One region of the Brevibacillus antibioticus genome, then DNA from elsewhere that is predicted to be linked to it. Evidence: riboswitches for the same ligand, from Rfam matches in the RefSeq annotation. Region 1 holds a riboswitch; each other region holds the start of a gene.
What was found. Region 1 has a riboswitch for cobalamin ahead of E8L90_RS29945 (hypothetical protein). Riboswitches for the same ligand answer to the same signal wherever they lie in the genome.
Positions count from the first base shown of each region.

Region 2: another riboswitch for cobalamin. It lies ahead of E8L90_RS28200 (energy-coupling factor ABC transporter permease); the one in region 1 lies ahead of E8L90_RS29945 (hypothetical protein).
Region 3: another riboswitch for cobalamin. It lies ahead of metE (5-methyltetrahydropteroyltriglutamate--homocysteine S-methyltransferase); the one in region 1 lies ahead of E8L90_RS29945 (hypothetical protein).

Region 1 covers NZ_SZNK01000001.1:3,568,621-3,576,506, forward strand. The annotation lists gene cbiB (adenosylcobinamide-phosphate synthase CbiB) at 1-440, opposite strand, end outside; gene E8L90_RS16670 (histidine phosphatase family protein) at 437-1,069, opposite strand; gene cobS (adenosylcobinamide-GDP ribazoletransferase) at 1,066-1,806, opposite strand; gene cobU (bifunctional adenosylcobinamide kinase/adenosylcobinamide-phosphate guanylyltransferase) at 1,803-2,342, opposite strand; gene cobD (threonine-phosphate decarboxylase CobD) at 2,339-3,454, opposite strand; gene cobO (cob(I)yrinic acid a,c-diamide adenosyltransferase) at 3,451-3,999, opposite strand; gene E8L90_RS29945 (hypothetical protein) at 4,027-4,248, opposite strand; cobalamin riboswitch at 4,238-4,453, opposite strand; gene E8L90_RS16695 (M15 family metallopeptidase) at 4,638-5,330, shown strand; gene E8L90_RS16700 (LeuA family protein) at 5,425-6,843, opposite strand; gene E8L90_RS16705 (alpha/beta hydrolase) at 6,869-7,886, opposite strand, start outside.
Region 2 covers NZ_SZNK01000001.1:5,872,273-5,880,158, reverse strand. The annotation lists gene E8L90_RS31165 (ABC transporter substrate-binding protein) at 1-117, opposite strand, end outside; gene E8L90_RS31160 (ABC transporter substrate-binding protein) at 114-398, opposite strand; gene E8L90_RS28235 (delta-aminolevulinic acid dehydratase) at 494-1,048, opposite strand; gene E8L90_RS28230 (hypothetical protein) at 1,262-1,807, opposite strand; gene E8L90_RS28225 (hypothetical protein) at 1,837-2,331, opposite strand; gene E8L90_RS31030 (DIP1984 family protein) at 2,625-2,801, shown strand; gene E8L90_RS30395 (hypothetical protein) at 3,085-3,249, opposite strand; gene E8L90_RS28215 (energy-coupling factor ABC transporter ATP-binding protein) at 3,306-4,154, opposite strand; gene cbiQ (cobalt ECF transporter T component CbiQ) at 4,151-4,948, opposite strand; gene E8L90_RS28205 (energy-coupling factor ABC transporter substrate-binding protein) at 4,945-5,229, opposite strand; gene E8L90_RS28200 (energy-coupling factor ABC transporter permease) at 5,226-5,990, opposite strand; cobalamin riboswitch at 6,131-6,324, opposite strand; gene E8L90_RS28195 (quinone-dependent dihydroorotate dehydrogenase) at 6,458-7,549, opposite strand; gene ald (alanine dehydrogenase) at 7,859-7,886, opposite strand, start outside.
Region 3 covers NZ_SZNK01000001.1:1,693,880-1,701,765, reverse strand. The annotation lists gene E8L90_RS07765 (hypothetical protein) at 1-481, opposite strand, end outside; gene E8L90_RS07760 (SgcJ/EcaC family oxidoreductase) at 648-1,100, shown strand; gene E8L90_RS07755 (acyl-CoA thioesterase) at 1,331-1,825, opposite strand; gene metE (5-methyltetrahydropteroyltriglutamate--homocysteine S-methyltransferase) at 1,840-4,122, opposite strand; cobalamin riboswitch at 4,268-4,466, opposite strand; gene nrdF (class 1b ribonucleoside-diphosphate reductase subunit beta) at 4,553-5,503, opposite strand; gene nrdE (class 1b ribonucleoside-diphosphate reductase subunit alpha) at 5,559-7,643, opposite strand; gene nrdI (class Ib ribonucleoside-diphosphate reductase assembly flavoprotein NrdI) at 7,630-7,886, opposite strand, start outside.

The sequences.
Region 1 (7,886 bases):
TCTACCGCTCCCCGACATACCTCCGGTTCATCTAGCCGCTCTGTATCGCGTCCGACTACCATGGACAAGGAGCGTCTCGCCGCTTCCATTTCTCCAGCCACAAGATGACGGGCAATCTCCATCCCGGCATCGGCCAAGCCTTTTGTCGCAATCGTCGTGGAAATCAACCAGGCACCCAAGACCCAGGCAAGCACCGGATGGATGAACGTCGCTCCCCATAAAAGCAGCCAAACGACAGCGTAGCTGCCTCCAACGATCACGAGCGGGAACAGGGCTCCTGCCAGCTTCAAATGCGCCTCCTCTTTGACGAGAAAACGTATGACCCGCTCCAAACGTGCAATCCACCAGCCCATGATGATCACGGGATGCGGCAGGCTCCGGGGGTCTCCTACCACCCGATCAATCAAGTAGGCCGCGCATAATATCCATACTTCTGTCATGTTGTCCCTCTCTTACTCTCTAGCGGTTGTAGCATCCAGCTCTGCCCTTCCACGCCCAAGCATTCCGCTACCAGAGCCTTCCCATGCTTAACGCCATCGACCTGCCAATATCGATCAGGATTGTTTTGGAGCCACACGGCCTGGAACCAGCGGATTACACCACCATGTGTGACGATGACGACTGTATCGGATGCCTCCTCCTTGCTCGCTCTCTGCAACAAAGAACGTAGCCAACGATCCACGCGCATCCCCAGCTCTTCCAGACTCTCCCCATGTGGAGGCCGATTTCGAAAAGGATCGTCGTACCACCTTGTGGCTCGCACAGGGTCCGACAGCATCAGCTCGTCGTAGGTCATCAGCTCCCACTCGCCAAAAGACAGCTCTCGGAGTGCTGGCTCCGAAATAACCGATAGCCCCCAAGCAGCTGCGAGTGGTTCGGCAGTCTGCATGCATCTGAGCAGGTCGCTCGAGTAAATCGCAGCGGGTCGCCCGATGAGCACTGGTAATTCCTTGGCCAAATCACTCGCGTGCAGATACCCGCGCTCATTCAAAGGAACGTCGCTATGCCCCAAATATCGCTGCTCACGATTGCTGTCTGTCTCCCCGTGACGTATCCAAATCAGCTTCATAACCACCAGCTCCCGACTAACACCAAGAGAACGACCGCTTCACCGCTTTCAATAACAGCCCCGTAACAGTCTCCATTTAAACCACCCAGTTTTTTTGCAACCGAGCGTGAAAACCATAGAGCGAACAATAGCGACAGGAAAATAGCTGTCATGACCTGCAAGCCTCCAAGATACCATCCTGCGACAAACATGATGATGTAGCTCACGATGATAGAGGATACGGAAAGCCCGGCACTGATGCCTTTTCCGATTCCTTTGTCCGCCGAAAGATACGGCCAGAGCTTGATCGACAAAAGCACATGGGTCCGCGCTGCTACTGGCGCTACGATCAAAAAGCTGCCCCATCCCGGATGTGCGAGCTCTGCGACTCCACCCGCCTTGATCAGCAACAGCATAATCGCAGCAAGCACGCCCATCGCACCTACGCGGCTGTCCTTCATAATCGTAAGGATTTGCTCTCTCGGTCTGCTGCTGCCAAGACCGTCCGCGAGATCCATCCACCCATCCATATGAAGACCACCAGTCACGTATACCCATGCGACCAGCGTCAAAATAGCGGCGATCCATGGACTAAACAACACCAGTCCTGCCTGATGCACACCCCATAACAATAAACCGATGATCAAACCAACTGCGGGATACCAGTTGACGCTTTTTCTCCACGCCTCCTCGGAAGGACGAAGCCACGGAACCGGAATACGCGTAAAAAACGAGATCGCGTGTAAAAATGCATTCATCCCTTGATCCTCCACGGTATCCCCGACAAAACAGCATAGACGGCGTCCGCTTGTCGCGCACTTCTCTGATTGACGTCGCCCAGCACATCCGCGAACCATCTGCCCAAACGACTCAAGGCTACACCGCCCAATCCGACCTCGCTTGTGACAGCAATGACTTTTTGCGGGGAATTGTGAACGAGGGACAGCCATGCCTCTGCCTCCTGCAGCAGGGCTTGCGTATGCGAAGCACTTCTCCATTCCGACTCATCCACGCTCATCAATCGATTACTCACCCAGGTGGACAGACAATCTATCAACACCACACCATACTGCTCACTTAATGCGTGGTAATCGGTTAATCGCTCTCCTACCTCCACACAGCCCCATTCCAGCGGACGACGTGCCTGATGCAACTCGATTCTCTGCTTCATTTCATCATCCCAAGCCTTGCCTGTCGCCACGTACAGGACTCGACTGCCGAACGTCATCGCAAGCTCTTCCGCGTAGCGGCTTTTTCCTGAACGGACACCGCCTGTTACCAGCACCAAGCTCATCGCTGTTCACTTCCTTCCGCATGGACCTCGCGGAGCGCTGCCAGAAGTCTTTCATTTTCCTCTCGTCCACGCACTGCGATTCTCACATCATGCGCCGTCAAACCGGGATACATCGCACAATTGCGGATCAGAACGCCTTTTTTGCCGAGCCGTGCCTGCAATTGTTCGGCTGGCAATCCTTCTGGCGAGCGCAGCAGCAAAAAGTTTGCCTCCGAAGGCCATACATGCCAGCCCAACTCACTACGGATGGAATCAGTCAAATATGCACGTTCTGTTTTGATAAGCCTGCGCGTCTGTTCCTCGTATACCTGCTCCCGCAAGCACAGTTCTCCTGCCAAAAGAGCCAGTGCATTCACACTCCAGCTCACTTGCTTTTGGCGCATTTTCGCAATAACATCCGGATGTGCAATCGCATAGCCCAGGCGCAATCCCGGGATCGCGTACATTTTCGTCATCGAACGCATCAAAATCACACGGGGAAAGTGCTCCAGCTGCGTCGCCAATGTATACTGCCGCTCTTCCTGCACGAAATCGAGGAAAGCCTCATCCACGATGAGCCACGTGTTGGTCTCTTTCGTCCATTCCGCCATTTGGCGCAGCTCATCCGGTTGATACAGGATTCCCGTCGGATTGTTTGGCGACCCGACGAATACGAGATCAGACTGCGTAAAAAGCGTGTACAGCTCTGCAGCATCGGGCTTGTACCCGTTCGCTTCCTTCCCGAAGCAGCCAATGACACGGGCTCCATACTGCTTGGAAAGTTGCGCGTATTCCGAAAAGCAAGGATATACCACACCAACCGTTTGCGGCGAAAGACCGAGAATGGCCAGTGCCATCGCCTCCGCTGCACCATTGGCAGGCAGCAACCATTCCTCTGGCATTTGCAGCCGTTTCGCCAGCGCACGACGAAACACGCGATGTCCAGGGTCTGGGTAATGCGCTACAGCAGATAGCGACGCCAGCAGCATCTCACGAACGCTTGCCGGCATCCCCAGCGGATTTATATTGGCACTGTAATCCAATAACTGCCCGGGCTCTCGACCAAAGCGCTGTGCTGCCGTCAGCAAGTCTCCGCCATGACCGTACGTCTCTATTACACCTGCGCTTGTCAAAACTCTACCCCCAGCACAGCTGGAATCCCTTCATCGTAGTAATGCTTGATTGGCTTCATCTCTGTCACCAAATCTGCGATGTCCAAAATCTCCTGCTTTGCTGCCCGTCCCGTAATCACGAGGTGAATATGACTTGGCCTATTTTGAATCGCTTCCAATACATCGGACAATGGCAACACATCATCAATCGGGAAGCGGTCAATCGCCAATGCATTATTTAGCTCATCCAAAATGACGACATCGTACGCTCCGGAAGAAAGCTTTTCGCTCGCAAACGCCCAAGCTTCTTTCAATGCCTGACGATGCTCCTCCGGTGTCTTCGTCCAGGTGAAGCCGACGCCCATCTGCACAATTTCAATGCCCAATTTATCGAAAATAATCTTTTCTCCGTATGTACGCTCCGGCGACTTGATGAATTGAACCATCAGCACCTTTTTTCCGCGCCCTGTCGCCCGCACAGCCAATCCGACTGCTGCCGTCGTTTTACCTTTGCCGTCTCCTGTGTAAACGAGGGTCAAGCCCCGCTTCTTATCGTTTTTCTCCATCGTGACCACCTCAAAAAGTGACGTATTTTACTCCGCTGTTTTATCCATACTTTCCGAAGCAACAAAACGGTCATGACCGTTTTGTTGACCGCAAGCGGTCGCATCCACTTTTATGAAAAACGTCGAGACGTTTTTCACAAAAAAAAGCGCTCTGTTTCCCCCAGTACGTAAGGAAAAACAAAGCGCGGATAGTTGAAAAGCAACAATCCTCACCTCTTCCTTTGACCCGAAGGAAATCAGTGTAAACATAAAACAGGCAGGTCTCCTGGCTTGAGGATCATCGCTCTTCTTCTCCTTCCCGCTCCCGGATGGGCAGTGGATGGCATGGTGCCTTGAAGAACAGCTACTCTCTTACAGTGGCGGGACCGCGTTGGTTTTTCACCAAACTTCCCTTTTAACCTTGCTCCTGCGAATCGGTTTCGCAAAAACAAGGACCTGTTTCTCTTCCATATGTAAATGTCATTCGTTTCGTTGACAAGCACTTGCTTTAATAATAGCAAAAGCTACCGAGGATTCAAGCAAAAGCTGCCGATTCCTCGCAGGCGTCTATTGGCAGAAAATTTAAGATAATCACCGTTTACTTACCTGAAAATTTCCGTTACCCTATTGGCAAAACTATCGAAAGGGATGTGATAGTCATGCTATTTTCTCCGATTCCAAAAATACCAGACATGGTCCTGCCCAGCCCACTGCCGATCAAGGAATGCGACGAACCGATGATCCCCCTCTCTTCCCTTTCGGAACAAGTCACGGTCTATCCAGCCTACTACCACGAGGGCTATGCCGGAACACAGCCAGAAGCCTTTTTGCGAGAAGGGGCTGCACGCAGGCTCGCCACCGCAGCCTCCCAACTGCCTGTTGGCTACAAGCTCGTCGTGCTGGACGGCTGGCGCTCGTTTGAAGTACAGGCGTCCTTATATGAACGTTTCCGTGAAGCCTTGCTTTTACAAGGCTGGCAGGAAGGACCCGCCCTCACGGAAGAATTGAGCAAATTCGTCGCTTATCCAACAACAGACCTCTCCAAACCGTCCCCACACTTATCCGGCGGTGCAGTGGATCTGACTATCGCAGGGCCTGATGGCTGGCTGGAGATGGGGACAGACTTCGATGATTTCAGTGAAAGGGCTGCAACTCGCTATTATGAAGAGCTGACACTGTCTAAGCAAAAAGACATTGATATTCGAGATAATCGCCGACTGCTCTATCATTTGATAGCCGCTGCCGGATTCGTCAACTATCCGAAAGAATGGTGGCATTTCGAATACGGAACACGCACTTGGGGACAAAGAACGCAGCAAGAACCGATCTATGGCGGAGTTTTGTCGATGTAACCACAAATACTCAAGCAGGGCATGAGCCCGGTCGATCCCGTACTCATGCCCTGATGGACTCCCACTCTTCACACTCAACAAATTCCTGTACCGCTTAGGTCACTGGTATTTCAGAAGATGCTGCTGATACCAAAAGGCTTTTGTTGTATTCAGGCGACAATACAATATTTGTATAAGTTCCGCGACCTGACACATAGTGATAGGAATGCTCGACGCCTGCCGGGATAAAAATAGCCGCTGGACTCTCAACAGTCTTCTCTTCTTCACCGAGTTGAACATGACACATCAGACCAGTACCATCAGGTGCATCTCCCCAAAAGAGGAAGGCACTGTCACAATGATGCGCATGTCTGTCTACATGCTTTTCAGGAATACCGGACAAATCGCCTAATTCAAATATCCTTTGGATCACATAAAATGAGGCTCGCTCATCCACACGCGAATCCATCATAACCCAACGTATCCCTGGACCGTCACGATGATACTGTAGCTCTGAAGCACCTTTGGGAAACGGCTTTCCTACCTGTAAGGAAACAGGCAGCTTTGGGGTTCCTATTGGAGGACGCTTTTCTTCGAGAAGCCGTGTTCTTCCAATTGTTTCGGGAGGAAATGGCTCATACGCTTTGGAATTTTTCTTTACGGCTTGGACATGGTAAGCCGATGTATGTGTAAAGGCATTTTGCCCAGTAATAGGGCGCAGTTCGTCCGGTCTATACCCTGTCGTCAGACGTATCGCTTGTACAAGCTCGGGAATTTTATCCAAAGAATAACGCTGATCATTTCGCAGCTTTTGCAATGCAACCGTAAGCTGGATCAAGTCAGTAATGCCAGCTCTTTCACCGATCCCTAAAATTGTCGTATCAATGACAGAAGCGCCTGCATCAATAGCCGCCAGCGCATTCGCTTGAGCAAGACCGAAATCATTATGAAGATGAACTTCAATTTCGCAACCAAATTCCTCAATGGCACGAGTTACGATTTTTTTGCATGTATCAGGCTCCCATATCCCGACAGTATCTGCCAAACTAACGCGATCTGCGCCTGCCTGCAAAGCAACATGACCTAAGCTGGATATCTTTTCCCACTCTGTCCGTGAAGCGTCTTCAATCGTGAATCGAACCTGTAAGCCAAGCTTTTTTGCTTCGATAACAGCTTGTTGGACTTTCTCTTTTACATAGCTTTCCTGGTGGTGACTGAATTTGGTTTGGATAGACACATCATTAATGGAAGCCCATATCCCCACCCAGTCTGCTTTCGCGCGCTTTACTGCATGGACTTCTTCAACAGTAGCTCTCGCATGCATTAATATTTGCGCTCGTCTTGCCGATTGAGCCACTTTTCGGCAGATTTCTTCATCCAGGGCAGAAATTCCAGGATGGCCCACTTCTATGAGGTCTATATGATAGCTTTCCAGGAGATGCAGTATGCGAATCTTGTCTTCGCATGTGAAGCGAACGCCTGCTTGCTGCTCTCCTTCTCGCAGCGTTGCATCCAAAATTTGAAACGACTTCATTTCCAGCACATCCTTACGGGTTTACTTACTTTTTCAGGAATTCGTCTGTTTCACGCAAGAGTTGATCACGATTTTTTTCATACAACACCCAATGTGTGGCATCTTTGATAACCACTTCTTGTTTTGCAGATGCATTGGTCAGTTTATGGAAGAGGGACTTATCGGCAAAAAAGTCCAGATCTCCTCGAATGATCAACACTGGCGTCGTAATTTTCGTTGCATCAAAAATGGGTTTGTCCGTCCAGATGTAATACAGATCTACCAAGGGTCCCATTGGACGGCGGATCGATTGTTCAGGCTGCTTGCTGCTGTTAGGATCAGAGTTTACAAAGACCTTGGATACAGCATTCATTGCCTCATCAGAAACCAGATCACGCTTATCTAGCATCATGTGCCAATGGTGCATGGCCTTGTCAAACTGGACAACCTGGTACGCTGGTAAATTGGGATTAATTTCACCTGGCTTCCCTTTTGATTCAAATGGAGTTGCCATCAAAGGTAAGGAAAAACCATGCATAACACCATAAAGTACGAGTTTTTCAATTTCATCGGAATGTTCCGTCGCGTACATTCCTGCAACAACTCCACCCCATGACCATCCTACAATACTGACTTTTTCGACTTGCCGCGTTTGCTTGATGTGCTGTACCACAGCCTCCAAATCTTTTACCGCCTCAGTGGCACGGACGACAGGAGCATTCTTTACAGGCGGTTGATCCATTTCAACTGGTCGGGTAGAATGCCCAAACCCTCGGAAGTCCATCGCCCATGTGTCGTAACCTTTCTTTGCGTATTCCTCCATCCAGGAGTATCCCGGAACATCAAATGCTTGGGCAGTAGGTACGCTAAATGGTTCAAGAAACAATACAACCTCATTGTTGGTGTACTTTTCCTTGTTTTTGGCACTCATATGCCTCACATATAAGGAGACGTCCTGGTCAATACTTGGCACTTTCAGCTCTTCCGTTACGACCTCACTGGTGGATTCCACTACTGATTGAGCTTGTGTTGTACTATTTTGATTAGGGGAAGTAGGAGTTGAA
Region 2 (7,886 bases), 2.3 Mb from region 1:
CTGTCCATTCAGCACATACACATGATTGTTTTTCACTGCTTTCAAGCCTTGCCAAATCGGATTTTCCTGAAGCTGCTTCCCGATTTTTTGGGCATCACCGTCTTTGTTGACAATCAAGAAGATAGCTGTTTCATCCCCATCACTCGAACTTCTTTCGCTGTGACACGAACAGCCATCACTGATGCATCTTTTCCGATCTTCTTCTGAATCATCGCTTTTACGCGTTCTGCCTGCGCGTCATACTCCTTCATAAAGTCTTCTGCCTGCTGCTGGCGATTTACCAGTTCCCCCGTCTTTTTCAAATGATCACGCCATGTTCCCTCATCGAGGTTAAAGACTTGGACTGGCGCGATTTTTTCGTACTTCACCAAATCAGCTCCAGCGTATTTTTCGTTCAAGAAAGTTCTGTTCTTCTAACCATTTATTCATCTGGTAACAAATCACTCAAAAAAACGCAAAAAGAGCCTTAAAAAGGCTCCCTCTGCGTTGCAAATTATTCTTTTACATAACACTGATACATCTTTGTTTCTTCATCCGTTGCTTTTGCGATTCGAAAAGCTTCTTCCACGCTTTTCTTGTTTTGAATTACCTCGTAGAAAAAGCGCAGTGTGAACATCAGCGCAGAACTTCCGTCCGGGTAATCATCTGGCCCAATATACGTATGGCAACCACTGTCCAGAAAGGCCTTCGCTAATTCGGGATCACCCAGCGAGCATCCGTTACCTAACACGATTTTTCCATCCAGCTTGGCAAAACGTCTAACCTCGTCAGGACCAAAATCACCCTTTGGTTCCCCTTCCTCGTAAACCTCCTCGCCCAGCTCTGGCATGATCAGGCTTCCCTCATCACCATGGAAATTCAGAACAATCATGTCGGTATTTGGGTAGAGATCGTTGCCATTCAATACATCAATCAAATCGCTTGGTCGACCAATCCAGTACGTAAAGACACGAGCTCCAAAATACTCAAGTGTATTCCGGATTGCTTGGCTATCCAGATCCGTATCCGGACCGATTACTAAGGCAACATTCATTTCAGGTTTACTCATCGTGATATTCCTCCATTTTGTTGTAAGTGGTTTTTATTTGTGGTTAGACAAAACCATTTACATGGAGGGGGTCGGGCCAACTGGTGGATGGCAAGACGTTACTTCTTGGTCATCATAATATAGGTAAACTCCTCTTCAATTGGAAATTTTTAAAATTTAAAGCAGTATATCACTCAGAACCTATAATGTAAAGGTTTTCCATCTACCAAAAACCTACTTCTTGATTGGCTCTTCCGGCCACCCTGGACCACCAAAATCATAGGACATCGGTCCATTGCTCTTCTCGGACTGGAACTTACCTGTTCTAACATCCAAAAAGTCTATTCTTACCCGATTGTGTGTGCTAATGACCGTGATGATCATCACATTGCGAATTCTGTTGTCTTTTTCCAAACGCTCTACGAGAATATGCTGATCGTATGAGATAATTTCGGGCTCTGGTGGCTTCAAGTTGTATTTCTTTTCAAGTCTCTCGATTGTTTCCTTATCTATGCCTTCGATTTTTCTCTCGGGATCCTGCAGTCCATACTGTGAAACTAATGCTGCGTCTGTCTGGCCATCCTTTTTCAAAACATGCTCGTACCCTTTTGCTACGATATACACTTGGACATCGGGATGCTTTTCGAGATCTTCCACCATGAATCGCTCCACGAATGTATGTGCCTCGCGCTCGATCAGCTCATTCTGAATGACCGCCAAAGGCTCTCCCCAAGTACCAGAAGAACTAGTCACAAGCAGCAAGCAAAGAAGCCATGTCAAAGTTTATTCCACCTCCTGTTTTGCAGCGATTACGCAAACCCTTTTTTGATTTTGGTCTTCATGTCACGATACAGCTCCCCGTATGTAATCGCATGCTCGATATGCGAATAGGAAAGCACGGAATTGCCATCCTTACTCTCGCAGCAGGCAAAGAACAGGCTTTCCATCAGATTGTGATTTTCGATGGAATTGGTAATGTGGACGCAATCTTCAATTGAATCATGAGCGTCATGCTTGTAAAAAAGAAATGTCCCTTCTTTGAACGCCCCTTTTTTGTTAGCGTCTTTCCAAATAAGCATGCCCAGGGTAATAAAGTACCCTTCCTGGAAGCGGATGACGCCTGTAATGACGGAATTAATCGTAGTCGGAATGATCGCAATCGAGTCATTGAGCTGATTGACGTATTCATACAACGCGTTATTGGATTCTCGAAGATCAGCGATTGGTACATGAAGAAGCTGCTTGTCTCTTAATTTTTCTACAAGTTGCTGAACGCATAGCGTCTTATTCAAAGTTGAAATCACAACCTCATCACTTCTCCCATTGTAAGTAAGTGCCTTCTTTACGTTATTCGTGATGAATGGACATATCCCTACAAAATCCGTGCAAATCTTCTTACCTTTTCAGCGAAAATCAAATTTTACCATATTTTATCAGGGGGTTACGGTTGTGAAACTCGCGGAAGCGTTAATCATTCGTGCCGATTATCAAAAGCGAATCGAACCAATGCGTCCTGCCGTTTTCAGGACACCATGACGCTCTCAGATGCGTTAACCAAACGTGATATTCTTGGTGCAAAGCGGCATGAGCTGCCGACCTGATCCAGGCAGCCACAGTCAAGCATGATCGCTATAGCCGCTCAGAGGTCAAGATTTGCTCGACCGTAAGTATTGGCCAGTTGCAAAAGCAAGTCGATGAGCTGTCTAAACAGTACCGGGAATTGGATGCAAGCATTCAACAATTCAACTGGTTAACAGAACTGCAAGAAGCTTAACGTAAGACGCATGGAAGTCGGTAGTCTGTCTGCAAAAGGCGAACACGCCCCCCTTCAACAGGGTATATGTTGAAAATTCCAGCAGAGTCGAGGGGCCACCCCGAGGGTTCAAATCCCTCTCTTACATAAGATGCCCAGCATTGTGACATGAGTACTGCGTACGTTGTATTGTAACTACCGTGTGTTGATTTTGTCTGACAGACGAGGGTGGGTACGGGGATTATTCCATGTAAAAAAGCCCTTCACGCCTTGATGTGGCCGAGAAGGGCTTTTTGGCGCAAATTTACGCTTTTCCTTTTAAATAATCATCTTTTAGCTTCTTTTCCTGCTCGACGGTGGTCATATCTTTTTCTAATACTTGATACATCAATTCATCCTTCAGCTTGCGTGAAATTCCTTTTTCCTGGTGATTCGGGACTGATGTACTCATGACAGAGTCTTGTTCCATACCAGCGTACCTCCATGGCTTTTTGGGGTTAGTTTGCCCGAAAGCGCTCACCCCATTCACCACACCCGCTGAACACTGAGCATTTTTCGCAGCTCGTCGACCGAACGTGGAATATTTCCGCCCAGCTCGCGCTTCCACTGCTCAGGCAGTACCTCCCACACATCAACGAGCAACGGCATACCCAGATGAAGACTCTCCAGCATGGTTCGATTTTCTAATGCCTCCTGCGGATCTCCCGCGAAAACAAGCCTGCCTTCATCCATGATGCAAATCCACTCTGCCCATTCAAACGCAATATCCATATCGTGTGTTGCCATCAAAACAGTCGTTCCTTGCTGGTGAATCGCATCGAGCTCCCGCAGCAAATTTTTGGTCTGATAGCGATCCAGATACGCAGTAGGCTCGTCCAAAAGCAACAGCTCTGGCTCCATGACCATGACTCCCGCGAGTGCCAGCCGCCGTTTTTGTCCCAGGCTCAAATGATGAATCGGAGCTTCTGCCAGCTCCCTCAACCCGAATGCATCCAGCACCTTTTCTACCTTTGCCCGGATTACGTCCACAGGCAGCTTTTGATTGCATAAACCGTAGGATATATCCTCCGCGACCGTGCTTGCGATCAACTGATGCTCGGGATCTTGAAAGACCAAGCCTACCCTTTGCGTCATCTCTTGCAGTGCGGCTCGTTTGTAGACAAGCGGTTTTCCTTTCCACAGCACCTGTCCCTGCTGTGGCTCGATGATCCCGTTACTATGCAAGAACAAGGTCGACTTCCCACAGCCATTCCGTCCCAAAAGGACACATTTTTTCCCCTCTGGAATCCATAAGGACAGCCCTGACAAGACGGGGCCCCGCCCTCCCGGATACGTGTACTGCAAATCGATGAACTCCAACAATCGTGATGTCATAACCGCCAACCTCCTGTCCACCACTCAAGCAGTACCAGCAGCATACAGCCTGCGATTGACTCCCACTCATAGCGACGCGAGCGAGCGTGAGTATGAAACGAGAGCACCTGCATGCTCTCCCCGAAGCCTCTAGCCGCCATACCTTTGTGCAAGGCTTCGTATTTGCGCATCGCTCTGACAAACAATTGCGCAACGAGAACCCCTGCATCCCGAAGCGTCGCCAGGAAGTCGCGATGACCTCCGCGAGAACGTTGCGCAATCCATAGCTGGTGAGAAATCGTTACTAACACAAAAATAAACCGATACATGATCATTAATAAGTCAGTCACAAGGACAGGCATACGAAGTCGCCGGAGCACCTGCAAGATTTCGGCAAACGGCACGGTAAACAAAATGAAGGCAAAGCAGGATAAGCTCGCCATGGTACGCCAAAATAAGATCCAAACTTTACTGAATGATGACGTCGGCACGTAGAGCACGTACGAACCCAACTCCCATGCTGCCGCGACCTGGACCTGTACTTCGCCTGCTCTCGCCCCTTCTACCAATAGCGCAGGGAGCCCCGCCACGAAAAACGAGAGCGACACGATCATAAAGGCACAGTAGATACGGACAGGAATACGGGCATACACCACTACCCATACCGTCATCCAGACAACGACAGCCATCTGCATCCATACATGCCCCAGCAAGACGAGCAGTAACAATGCGCTCGCCAGCAATAACTTATGAGCTGGCGGTAGACGTTTCAGATTGTTTTGATAAGAGAGAGAATCAAGCTGTAGCCCGTTCATTTTTTCCGCTTATCCAACCGACCTTTGTACAAGCCCACGGCATAGCCAACCACTCCCGCACCCAACGCCGCCTGCACCGCAAACAATAGACTCTCCGTCTCTCCCCCTGGCGGTTCTATCAGCGGTTGAAACCATGGTTCGTAGTTCGGAGCGATTTCCTTGATCGCTTCCTCTGCCACGCCGTCTGCGCCGCCAAATTCCGAATCCTGTACCAGCAACAGCGGGACAATCGCCAGTACGATTACCCCCAAGAGTAACAGCCAGTTCCATCCTTTTTTCACAGCGATTCCTCCTGTTTGAGCAAACGAAGCTGTGTAAGCTCTTTTGCGTTGTAAGATAACAACCAGTTCCAAACAAGAACGGTCAACAGACCTTCACTGATGGCGAGCGGTACTTGCGTGAACGCAAAAATTCCTGCGAATTTGGCAAACGAGGCCAACACTCCACCAGATTCAGCTGGAAATGCGAGAGCCAGTTGAATCGAAGTCACCACATAGGTAGCGAGGTCAGCCAAGGCAGCCGCCGCAAAAACAGCCAGACGCTGGCTTCCGCTAGCTTTCATAATTATCCGATAGATACCGTATGCCACCATTGGACCTACTACTGCCATGGATACAGCATTTGCCCCTAGCGTAGTCAGACCTCCATGTGCTAAAAGCAAGGCTTGAAACAAGAGCACCATGCTCCCTAACACAGACATCGCAAAAGGCCCAAACATAATGGCGCCAAGGCCCGTTCCAGTCGGGTGAGAGCTGCTGCCTGTAACCGAAGGGATTTTCAGTGCAGATAAAACAAATGCAAATGCTCCTGCAACACCAATAAGGAGCTTCATTTCGGGATGTTCTTTTACAATCTTGTTAATCGAGCGAAGCCCAAGAATAAAAAATGGCAAGAAGACAGCCCACCAAAATAAGGCCCAGGATAATGGCAAATACCCTTCCATGATGTGCATCGCGTGTCCTGTCTCTGGTTCATTGAGCAGAAAATACAGGACAAAGCCCGCTATCAACAGACAAGTAGATACGAGACGAGATCGATTCATGTTTATCCTCCTTCACTGACTTTCGTTCTTTCCTACACAAAAAAATCTCCTCCAACAATGGACGAGACGTGCGCACAAAACAACAGACTGATTAGACAGCCTCATTGCCTCGTATTCACCGCTCCTTTCCGCGAAGGTTCTGTGGGTGTGGCTACTAGGTAGGTCTCCTGGCTTCCAGATCCATGCGCTCCTTGTCCTTCCCCATACGAAGATGAGTGGTTTCCTTCTCAAAGAGAGCTCCCTGGTTACAGTGGCGGGACCGCTCGGGACTTTCACCCGATTCCCTGTTACCCTTTATGCGTCACATAAAGGCACCTAACGCCGACAATATAAAATTGACAGACAATTCTTGTTTGTCCCACATTATTATACCGGATCACTACATAAATCGGAAGAATATAAGTAAAAACGCATAAGCCTATGACCCACTACAAACAGAGCCATCGACCTATGCGTACTTGTTCTGTCTATTCTTTTGCGTCTACGCCAATGACTTCACTAATATGTTTAAAACCATCTCGCTGCATGAGCTTGAGCAGTTTTTTGTTGATTTGCTTGGCGATACCTGGGCCCTGATAAATCATCCCCGTATACACCTGAACGAGACTGGCTCCTGCTCGGATTTTCGCGTAGGCGTCTTCACCATTATAAATACCGCCGACACCAATGATTGGTACCTTGTCTCCTACTTCTTGATAAATCTCCTTCACCCAAGCTGTGGAACGCTCCGTAAGAGGTCTTCCGCTCAAGCCACCCGCTTCCTCGGCAAATCGATGTCCGGAAACCGCCTCGCGAGATAGTGTCGTATTGGTAGCGATAATTCCGGAAATGCCCTCTTCAACAGCAGCATGAACAACATCGCGCATGTGCTCATCTGACATGTCTGGTGCTACTTTCAGCAAAATCGGCTTTTTCTTGATGGAGCGTGCTTCCATTTCGGTCGCCTTTTCCCTTACTGCACGCACCAAATGACGCAAGCTCTCTGTTTCCTGCAAGTCACGCAGATTCGGGGTATTCGGAGAGCTGATGTTAATAACGAAATAGTGACCGTATGAATAGAGCATGTCCATACATTTGCTGTAGTCGATGGCCGCCTCTTCATTCGGCGTTACTTTGTTTTTCCCAATGTTAATCCCAATCGGAACATCTGAGTATGCGTAATCGACCAAATGCTGGGAAGCCAAATACGCACCGTGATTGTTGAAGCCCATCCGGTTAATGACAGCTTGATGTTCCGGCAATCGGAACAATCGGGGCTTCGGATTGCCTGGCTGCCCCTGTGGCGTCAATGTCCCGATTTCCACAAACCCAAAACCAAGGGCACCTAGCGCATGATAGACTTCCGCATTTTTATCAAAACCGGCTGCAAGTCCGACTGGATTCGGAAACGTCATTCCCCACAGCTTATTCTCCAACCGCTGGTCTTTTACCTGATAGATCAACTTCAGGATGCTTTTGCCTGGAGCAGAATCCTCCACCAGCCTTAAGGCACCAATTGTCTTTTCATGAATCTCTTCCGCATCTTGCTGGAACAGATATTTTCTTATGAGCTGATACATCGGCTGCACTCCTTACTCCGTTTCTACCTTTTTACCTCATAGTAGAATACCATACTTTTTCGGGAGGATGTAACCTTTATACGTGATACATATTTCCAAGTATGCAGGCAAATCCTAACAGCACCACCACGTACAGGGGGATCAGTCTTTCATGAAAGTGGACAGAAAATCGGGATTGGTCAAGCCATTATGGTGCTGGAAAAATGAAGATGGATTCGGTCTGACCCACTTCCTCCAACTGAATAAATAAAAAAACTGCTTGCCGTAAGCTCGGACAAGCAGTTTCTTCTTTTCTATTTACCGTTGAAGCTAGTTTTTCACCAGCAAAACTTCTTCG
Region 3 (7,886 bases), 1.9 Mb from region 1:
AGGCATTGACAATATCCTTTGAAGTAATAATTCCGATTTCTTCTAATTCAAACAAGGAAGCATCATCAATTTTCGTATGGAGCGAAATTCGTCTCTTAAATATGAACTGTAGTACTAAAATAACAGTGATTCCAGAAGAGATTGCATAAAAAGTACTTATATTAAATAGGACGCAAACAAGGATAAGTCCAGCTAACCCATACTGGACATATGTAATGTGCTTAATCTTTTGCTCTCCCGTGTTACGAAAAAACGAAAATCCTTTTCCAGGTTGATAATCCGTTAATTGATTTTGTAGCGTTTTCTTAAATTTCCCAATTCCCCAAACGCCACCAATCACAAATAACAATGAAATAAGAATGAGAATGACATTTCCGGCAAAAATGCCTACAATAGTAAAAAGACCAAAAACAATGACACTTTTCCATAACGTCCTGATTTTGGCGTTAATTTCTTTGACAGTCTCATCTTGTGTATCCATATACGTTTCCCCCTTTATCATTATGCTATTATATTACTTTTTTCCCAGATAACACAAAAAGTTCTTGCTATCAATTAGCACGATGAGAAAGACAGCGGCTTTTTTGCATGCAAAAGATCAATTATGATACGCTATCTTCTAATTGGTAAAGCAGGAGGAAACAAACATGCAAAAAACAACAAGCGAAAATGCGATCCACACCCTTTATGAGCAACTCATCACAGGCTGGAATGATCGCAGTGCTACCGGTATGTCCACTCCTTTTGCGACAGAAGGTGAATTGATTGGCTTTGATGGCAGTCAGATCATTGGGCGTGACGAGATTTTCAGTCATCTCGACGAAATCTTCTCCCATCATCAAACACCTCCCTTTGTTTATAAAATCCGGTCGGTACGGTTGTTGAGCGAAGAAGTTGGTATCGTCCGAGCAATAGCAGGCATGATTCCACCAGGAAAAAGCAAGCTGGACCCCACATTAAATACGCATCAGACGCTCGTAGCCGTAAAGCAAGGAGATAAATGGGAAGTCACACTTTTTCAAAATACCCCTGCTCAGTTCCACGGTAGACCCAAGCTAGTCCAGCAGTTTACAGAAGAGCTACGGCAAGGGATGCTCTAAGGAGGGCTACAGCATCATGCAGTATGAGTTTACCACCATGACAAGAGCAAGCAGAAGAAATCGCCTGTCATTGGCACTATGACGGAGCCGACCAAGATGAATTAGCTGAGTTCATGAAGTCATTTTGAATTTTTGAAAAGGGTGTATGCATGCAAATAAAAGAAAGAAGCCTTCGGTAACCTGCCACAAGCAAGTTTACCGGAGGCTTCTCTGTAGTAGGGGGTTCCTTCTTACATCTCTACCTTCCGCTTCCTTCTCAATACATGGCGTTCCTTCGCTTTTTCATACTGGATGCGCTCTTCTTCTGTATCAGGAATGACACCAGGTACGATTGTCGGCTTTCCATGATCGTCGAGGGCAATCATCGTCAGATACGCGCGTGCTGTCATGCGCTTTTCCCCGGTCAACAAGTTCTCCGCTTCCACTCTCACGAATACTTCCATCGATGTCTTATGGGTCCAGGTGACATATGCCTCCAGGTTGATCGCTTCCCCTGTCTTGATTGGCGCGAGAAAATCGAAGGAATCGCTGGACGCAGTGACAACAGGCATACGGCAATGTCGCATTGCTGCGATGCAGGCGATTTTATCTACGTATGCCATGACTTTCCCACCGAAAATAGTATGGTGGTGATTGGTATCCGGTGGCAAGACGAGATCAGTCAAGAAGGTTCTCGATTGTTGGATCGGCCGTGCATCTGTCATCATTTGTGAGGGTCCTCTCATCGTGTGCTCCTCTCCTACTGGGCTGTCAAACGAATTCGAATCGCCTTCGTTGCCTCAACCATGTTTCGTAATGACTGAACGGTTTCTTCTCTCCCTCTCGTCTTCAGCCCGCAATCCGGGTTAATCCAGAATTGATCGGGTGGAAGTACTTGTACACCTCGTGCTACCATATCTTCCATTTCAGAGACAGCTGGAATTCGAGGGCTATGGATGTCGTATACGCCAAGCCCGATGCCTTTGTCATACGTACCTGTTTCGAACACAGACACGAGCTCTCCGTGGCTGCGGGAAGTTTCAATCGAAATCACATCGGCATCGAGTTCGCTGATGACATCCATAAAATCATGGAATTCGCAATAGCACATATGTGTATGAATCTGGGTGCTCGGCGCAACGGTGGAGGTCGCTAGACGAAACGCTCTGACAGCCCACTCGAGATAAGCTGCCTGCTCTTCTTTTTTGAGCGGAAGTCCTTCGCGCAGCGCTGGTTCATCGACTTGAATCATGAGAATCCCCGCTTCTTCCAAGGCTTCTACTTCTTTTCGCAATGCCAACGCGATTTGTTCGCACACTTCTTGTCTGGAGACATCGACTCGAGAAAACGACCAATTCAGAATCGTTGCAGGGCCAGTTAACATACCCTTCATTGGTTTGGCGGTCAATGATTTTGCATACACACTTTCCTTGACCGTCATCGGTGCTACAAACTCCACATCTCCGTAAATAATAGGTGGCTTCACGCAGCGCGAGCCATATGACTGCACCCAGCCGTTTTTCGTGAACAAAAAGCCATCGAGCTTTTCGCCAAAATACTCAACCATATCGGTTCGTTCGAACTCACCATGGACGAGGACATCCAGACCGAGCTCTTCTTGTATGTCGATCCATTCCTTGATTTGCGTCTGAATGAAACCATCGTATTGCTCCACTGTCCAGTTCCCTTTTTTAAACTGCTGTCGGGCTTGGCGGACCTCCGCCGTCTGCGGGAAGCTTCCGATTGTAGTAGTTGGCAACAGTGGCAACTTCCACGTATTTTGTTGAATCTCTCGGCGTTCGAGATAAGGAACACTTCTTTCAAGTTTTGCAGCAGCGATTTGACGTAAAGCATCCTTCACTTCTTGACGATTCCTCGCAGGAGATAATGCCAGCTTCAGCAAGTCCGCTTCATTTTGAGCGATCTCTTTCGAAATGACATACTTACCATATCGGAATCCTTGGACTAAGAGCTGTACTTCCCCCAGCTTTTCGTCGGAAAACGCCAATGCGGGCATGACTTCCTCTGGCAAGTCGCTCTCTGCTTCAACCGTTACAGGTACATGCAACAAACTACTGGACGGCTGCAACCACAGCTTTTCGAGTGGAACGATCTCGGTAATTTCTTTGACCAGCTCCCATTTCTCCTCAATAGACGCACGCCATATGTTTCGGCCGCCGATGACTCCCGCTGCGAGAATCTTGTCTGCTGGAAACCCGTGTCTTTTCAGATTGGTCAGATTACGCTTCACTCCGTGTACAAAATCAAGGCCGATTCCTTTTACTGGTAAGGAGACCAGCTCCTCGTACCAATCCACCGCTTCAAAATAGGTTTGCAGCATGCATTGTAGATGCGATAGTGCTTGACCGATTTGCGCATAGATACGTTTGATAATGGCGCGATCATGCTCCGACACATCCAGCACAAATGCAGGCTCATCGATTTGCACCCATTCCACGCCGTGCAGCTCCAACTCCCGGAGAATGTCAATGTAGAGCGGTACGAGTTGATCCACGATGTTTTCAAATTCGTTTTTTTCATATCCTTTAGACAATTTGACAAATGAATACGGGCCTACAATGACAGGCTTTCCGATGATGCCAAACTTTTCTTTGGCCTCCAAATAGGCCTGAAGAGGCTTGTTCTCGGTTATGGCTGGTTGTCGTTCACCGAACTCCGGGACGATATAATGATAGTTCGTGTTAAACCATTTCGTCATTTCGCTGGCGACAGCTTCCTTCGAACCGCGAGCCATGGCGAAGTATGTGGCTAATGAAACCGGGCCTCCCTCGTATTCATAACGCTTGGGGACCATTCCAAACATCACTGCCATATCCAGCATATGATCGTAGTACGTAAAGTCACCCACAGGGATCAGCTCGACCCCTTTTTCCTGCTGACGCAACAGGTTTTGGTGACGGATTTGCTCCATTTGCTGTACCAGGCTTGCCTCATCGATAGTGCCTGCCCAAAATGCTTCTAATGCCTTTTTCCACTCGCGGTTCTTCCCGATCCGTGGATATCCCAAATTGCTGCTTTTCATGAGCTTCCTCTCCATTCTTTATTCGATCTTGACTTGAATCCGCCCAATAAAAAAGGCATCTCCAACGATCAAAAAGAACGTTAGAAATGCCAAATAAGCACTGAGATCACAGCATCCTAACACCTCCCTATCTCCCGTAGGTTAAGCAGTGTCGTCGAAACAGGCAGGTCTCCTGACTTTGGGATCATCGTCTGCACATGCCTTCCCAATCCGTTTGGATCAGTGGCTGATCGATGTGCCGACTCCCCTCATACAGTGGCGGGACCGTGTCGGATTCTCACCGACTTCCCTTTTCATCCTTGGTCAAACTTGATAACCAAAGAACCTGTTCCCACTCCTATGAAGTTGTCATGGTTCTGTGAAGTGCCCCCAAAAACTAGCAGGGCAGCATACTGTTCATACCGTAACACAAAATCCATTTTTTGTCATACTAAAATATAAAATCATCATCGGTCAACGGCTCTACGTTTAACGTACGGACATAACCATTTCCTTTTTTCGAGAAGAAGTCATGCTGCTTCGTCTGTGTGCGAATGCCGTTCAGCACGATCGGGTTCACTTCTTCCTCCGGGAATAGCGGGTCCAGCCCCAGATTCATCAATGCTTTGTTCGCGTTGTAGCGCACGTAAGCATGAACCTCGTCAGCCAATCCGATTTCCGTATACAACGAGGTCGTATAGGCCTCTTCATTTTCTTGCAGCTCATGCAAAAGGGCATACAGCTCCTCTTTTGCTGCGGTCTGCTCGACCACACTCAGACCTTGATAGACTTCTTGCGCGAGAACGCCAACATAGAGTCCGTGGATGCTCTCGTCGCGAACAATCAGGTCGATAATTTCCCCGCTGCTTGTCATCTTTCCTTGCCCCGCCAAATAGAGCGGATAGAAGAAGCCGCTGTAAAACAAATAGCTTTCCAGGAAGACGGACGCTACCATCGCCATGTACAAGTCTTTCGGTTTCTCGATTTCATGATAGCGTTTAGAGATGAGGGCCGCTTTCTTTTGCAGATGTGGATTGTTTTCTACCCACGAAAAAATACCATCAATCTCTTCTGTCGATGCCAGCGTTGTAAAGATACTGCTGTACGATTTGGCATGGATTTGCTCCATCATGCCCATGAAGGCGAGAACCGCTTTTCTTTGTAGTCCATCAACATGCTCCATGATCTTCGGCATCCCTACTCCACCCTGAACCGTATCCAGCAAGGTGAGACCGCCCAATACCTTTTTATACGTTTCCCGTTCAGTCGCACTGAGCTCCATCCAGGCCATCTTGTCATCTGACAGCGGAATCTCATCATCCGTCCAAAACTGCATGATGTTTTGATTCCAAAACGTCATCGTAAAATCGTCGTCCGGCCTGTTCCAATTGACTGCTTTCATATGGCGTTCCTCTTCTCTTTTTGCTTGATGCTTTTCCTTTTATGAATCTCGTTCACTAAATCGCGCAGCTAATGCACTCTTCTACGGTCAAATGCTTCGTACGCGTATAGTAGAGTGACTTCAGACCTTTTTTCGCTGCGTAAATGTAGTAGCGAGCTAGTTCTCTGGTTGAAATGTTGCTGTTCACGTGCAGTACAGTCGAAATTCCTTGGTCGATGTGCTCTTGAATTTCGGCAATCAGATCAATCACTTTGAATTGATCGATCACATACGCCGATTTGTAGTAGAAATAGTTTTCCTGCGACAAGTACGGCATCGGGTAGTACGTCGTAGAGTTGGCATACGTTCTCGTTTCGATATGCTCGACGATTGGCATCACGCTAGAAGTTGCATTCTGAATGTAGGAAATGCTCTGTGTTGGTGCGATCGCCAAACGGTACGCATGGTAAACGCCATACTTTTGCACCTTTTGTTGTAGTTCCGCCCAATCCGCTGGCGTCGGAATGTGCATTCCTTCAAAGAGAAGCTTTGCTTTTTCCGTCCGTGGGCTGTAATCGTTTGTCATGTACTTGTTAAAATAAGTGCCTTTTGCATATTCCGATTGTTCAAAGCCCAAGAAGGTCTTGCCTGTTTCCTTGGCAATTTCCATGCTTTTTTCCAAGGAGTAGAAGTTCATCATCATGAAAAACGTACGAGCGAAATCCTTGGCTTCTTCACTCTCGTAGGCGATTCTGTTCTTTGCCAGATAACCGTTCAAATTCATCGCACCGAGCCCTACTGAGTGCAGCTCACTGTTTGCTTTTTGAACGCCCGGAGCGTTTTCTACACGGGTCATGTCACTTACGGCAGTAATCGCTTCGATTCCTTCGTGGACGGATTCACGGACCATTTTGCGTTCCATCACGTTGACGATATTGAGTGATGCCAGATTGCAGCTAATATCGCGACGGATGATATCCATCTCGCCGTAATTGGTGATCGTCGAAGTCTCCTGCAGCTGGAAGATTTCCGTGCATAGGTTGGACATTTTCACCGAACCGAGATCTTTTAGGGCATGGTTGTTGTTCGCATTCGTTTTGTTCATGATGTACGGATAGCCCGATTCCATTTGGATCATCGCGATTTTCGTCAACATCTCTCGTGCGCTCATCACGGTCTTTTTCTTGACGCGATCGTTTGCCAAGAGCTCCTCGTACATGTCATCGAGGTCCATATCATCCAGATGCACACCGTATTCTTTGTACACGGAGTATGGAGCAAACACAGTCAGTGGCTTGTTTTCTTCAGCCAGCTTGTAGAACACGTTTGGTACGATTAGGCCGATGGACAATGTTTTGATGCGTGCTTTTTCATCGGCATTGATTTTTTTGCAATCGAGAAACTCGTTGATATCCCAGCCAAAGATGTTGTAGTACGCTGCACCTGACCCTTTGCGTTGCCCCATTTGATCTGCGTAGGAAAACGCATCTTCCAACAGCTTGAGAACCGGCATGACACCTTTTGCCGCGCCCTCGACGCCTTTGATCGGCTCTCCTCGTCCGCGAAGCTTGGACAGGTTCACGGCTACACCGCCGCCAATTTTGGATAGCTGCATACAAGTTCCCAAAATAAAGTTGATGGAATTCAGTGAATCATCCATTTCGAGCAAGAAGCAGGAAACCATTTCTCCCCTGCGGCTTTTGCCTGCGTTCAGGAAGGTTGGCGTCGCCGGCTGCAGGCGTTGATCCATCATGGAGACCGTTAAACGCTTGGCGAGCTCAAAGTCACCCTGTCCAAGGGACAGTGCCACAACGGCCACCCGGTCTGGATACTGCTCCAAGTACATCGATTTATCGTTCGTTTTCAAAGCGTAATCTTTATAAAATTTGGAGATAGCCATATACGAAGCAAATTGAAAATCGACGTCATAGGCCAAACGGAAAACTTCATCAACCTGCTCAACCGTGTATGTTTCATAGACGTTTTCATAGAAGTCATTCTCGATCAAATAGTCCATGCGTTCTTTGACACTGCCAAAAGTCATCGTGTTGGACTGCACTTCTTCCATGAAGACCGCAACCGCTTCCCGATCCTTTTCCAGTTGATAAAATCCGTCATTGCCACGCTGCATCAGTTCGTTGTTCAATTCAATATGCCGCAATTGCTGCCACCCCACTCGTAAATTGTTCCACGTCACGGCCGGTACCGGACAGTTCAAACTTAGAAATCACCGGAACACCATATTGGCTCGCGATCGTATCCGCGCTTTTGGCAAAGCTGGTTCCCCAGTTGCGGTTACCGCTGGCGGATACTCCGCGCAGATGGACATGATTTCGCTTCAGGAACGTCGCCACCTTCTCCGGCACTTGTCCGAATCCCGTCGTGTATGTGATCAAAATGAATG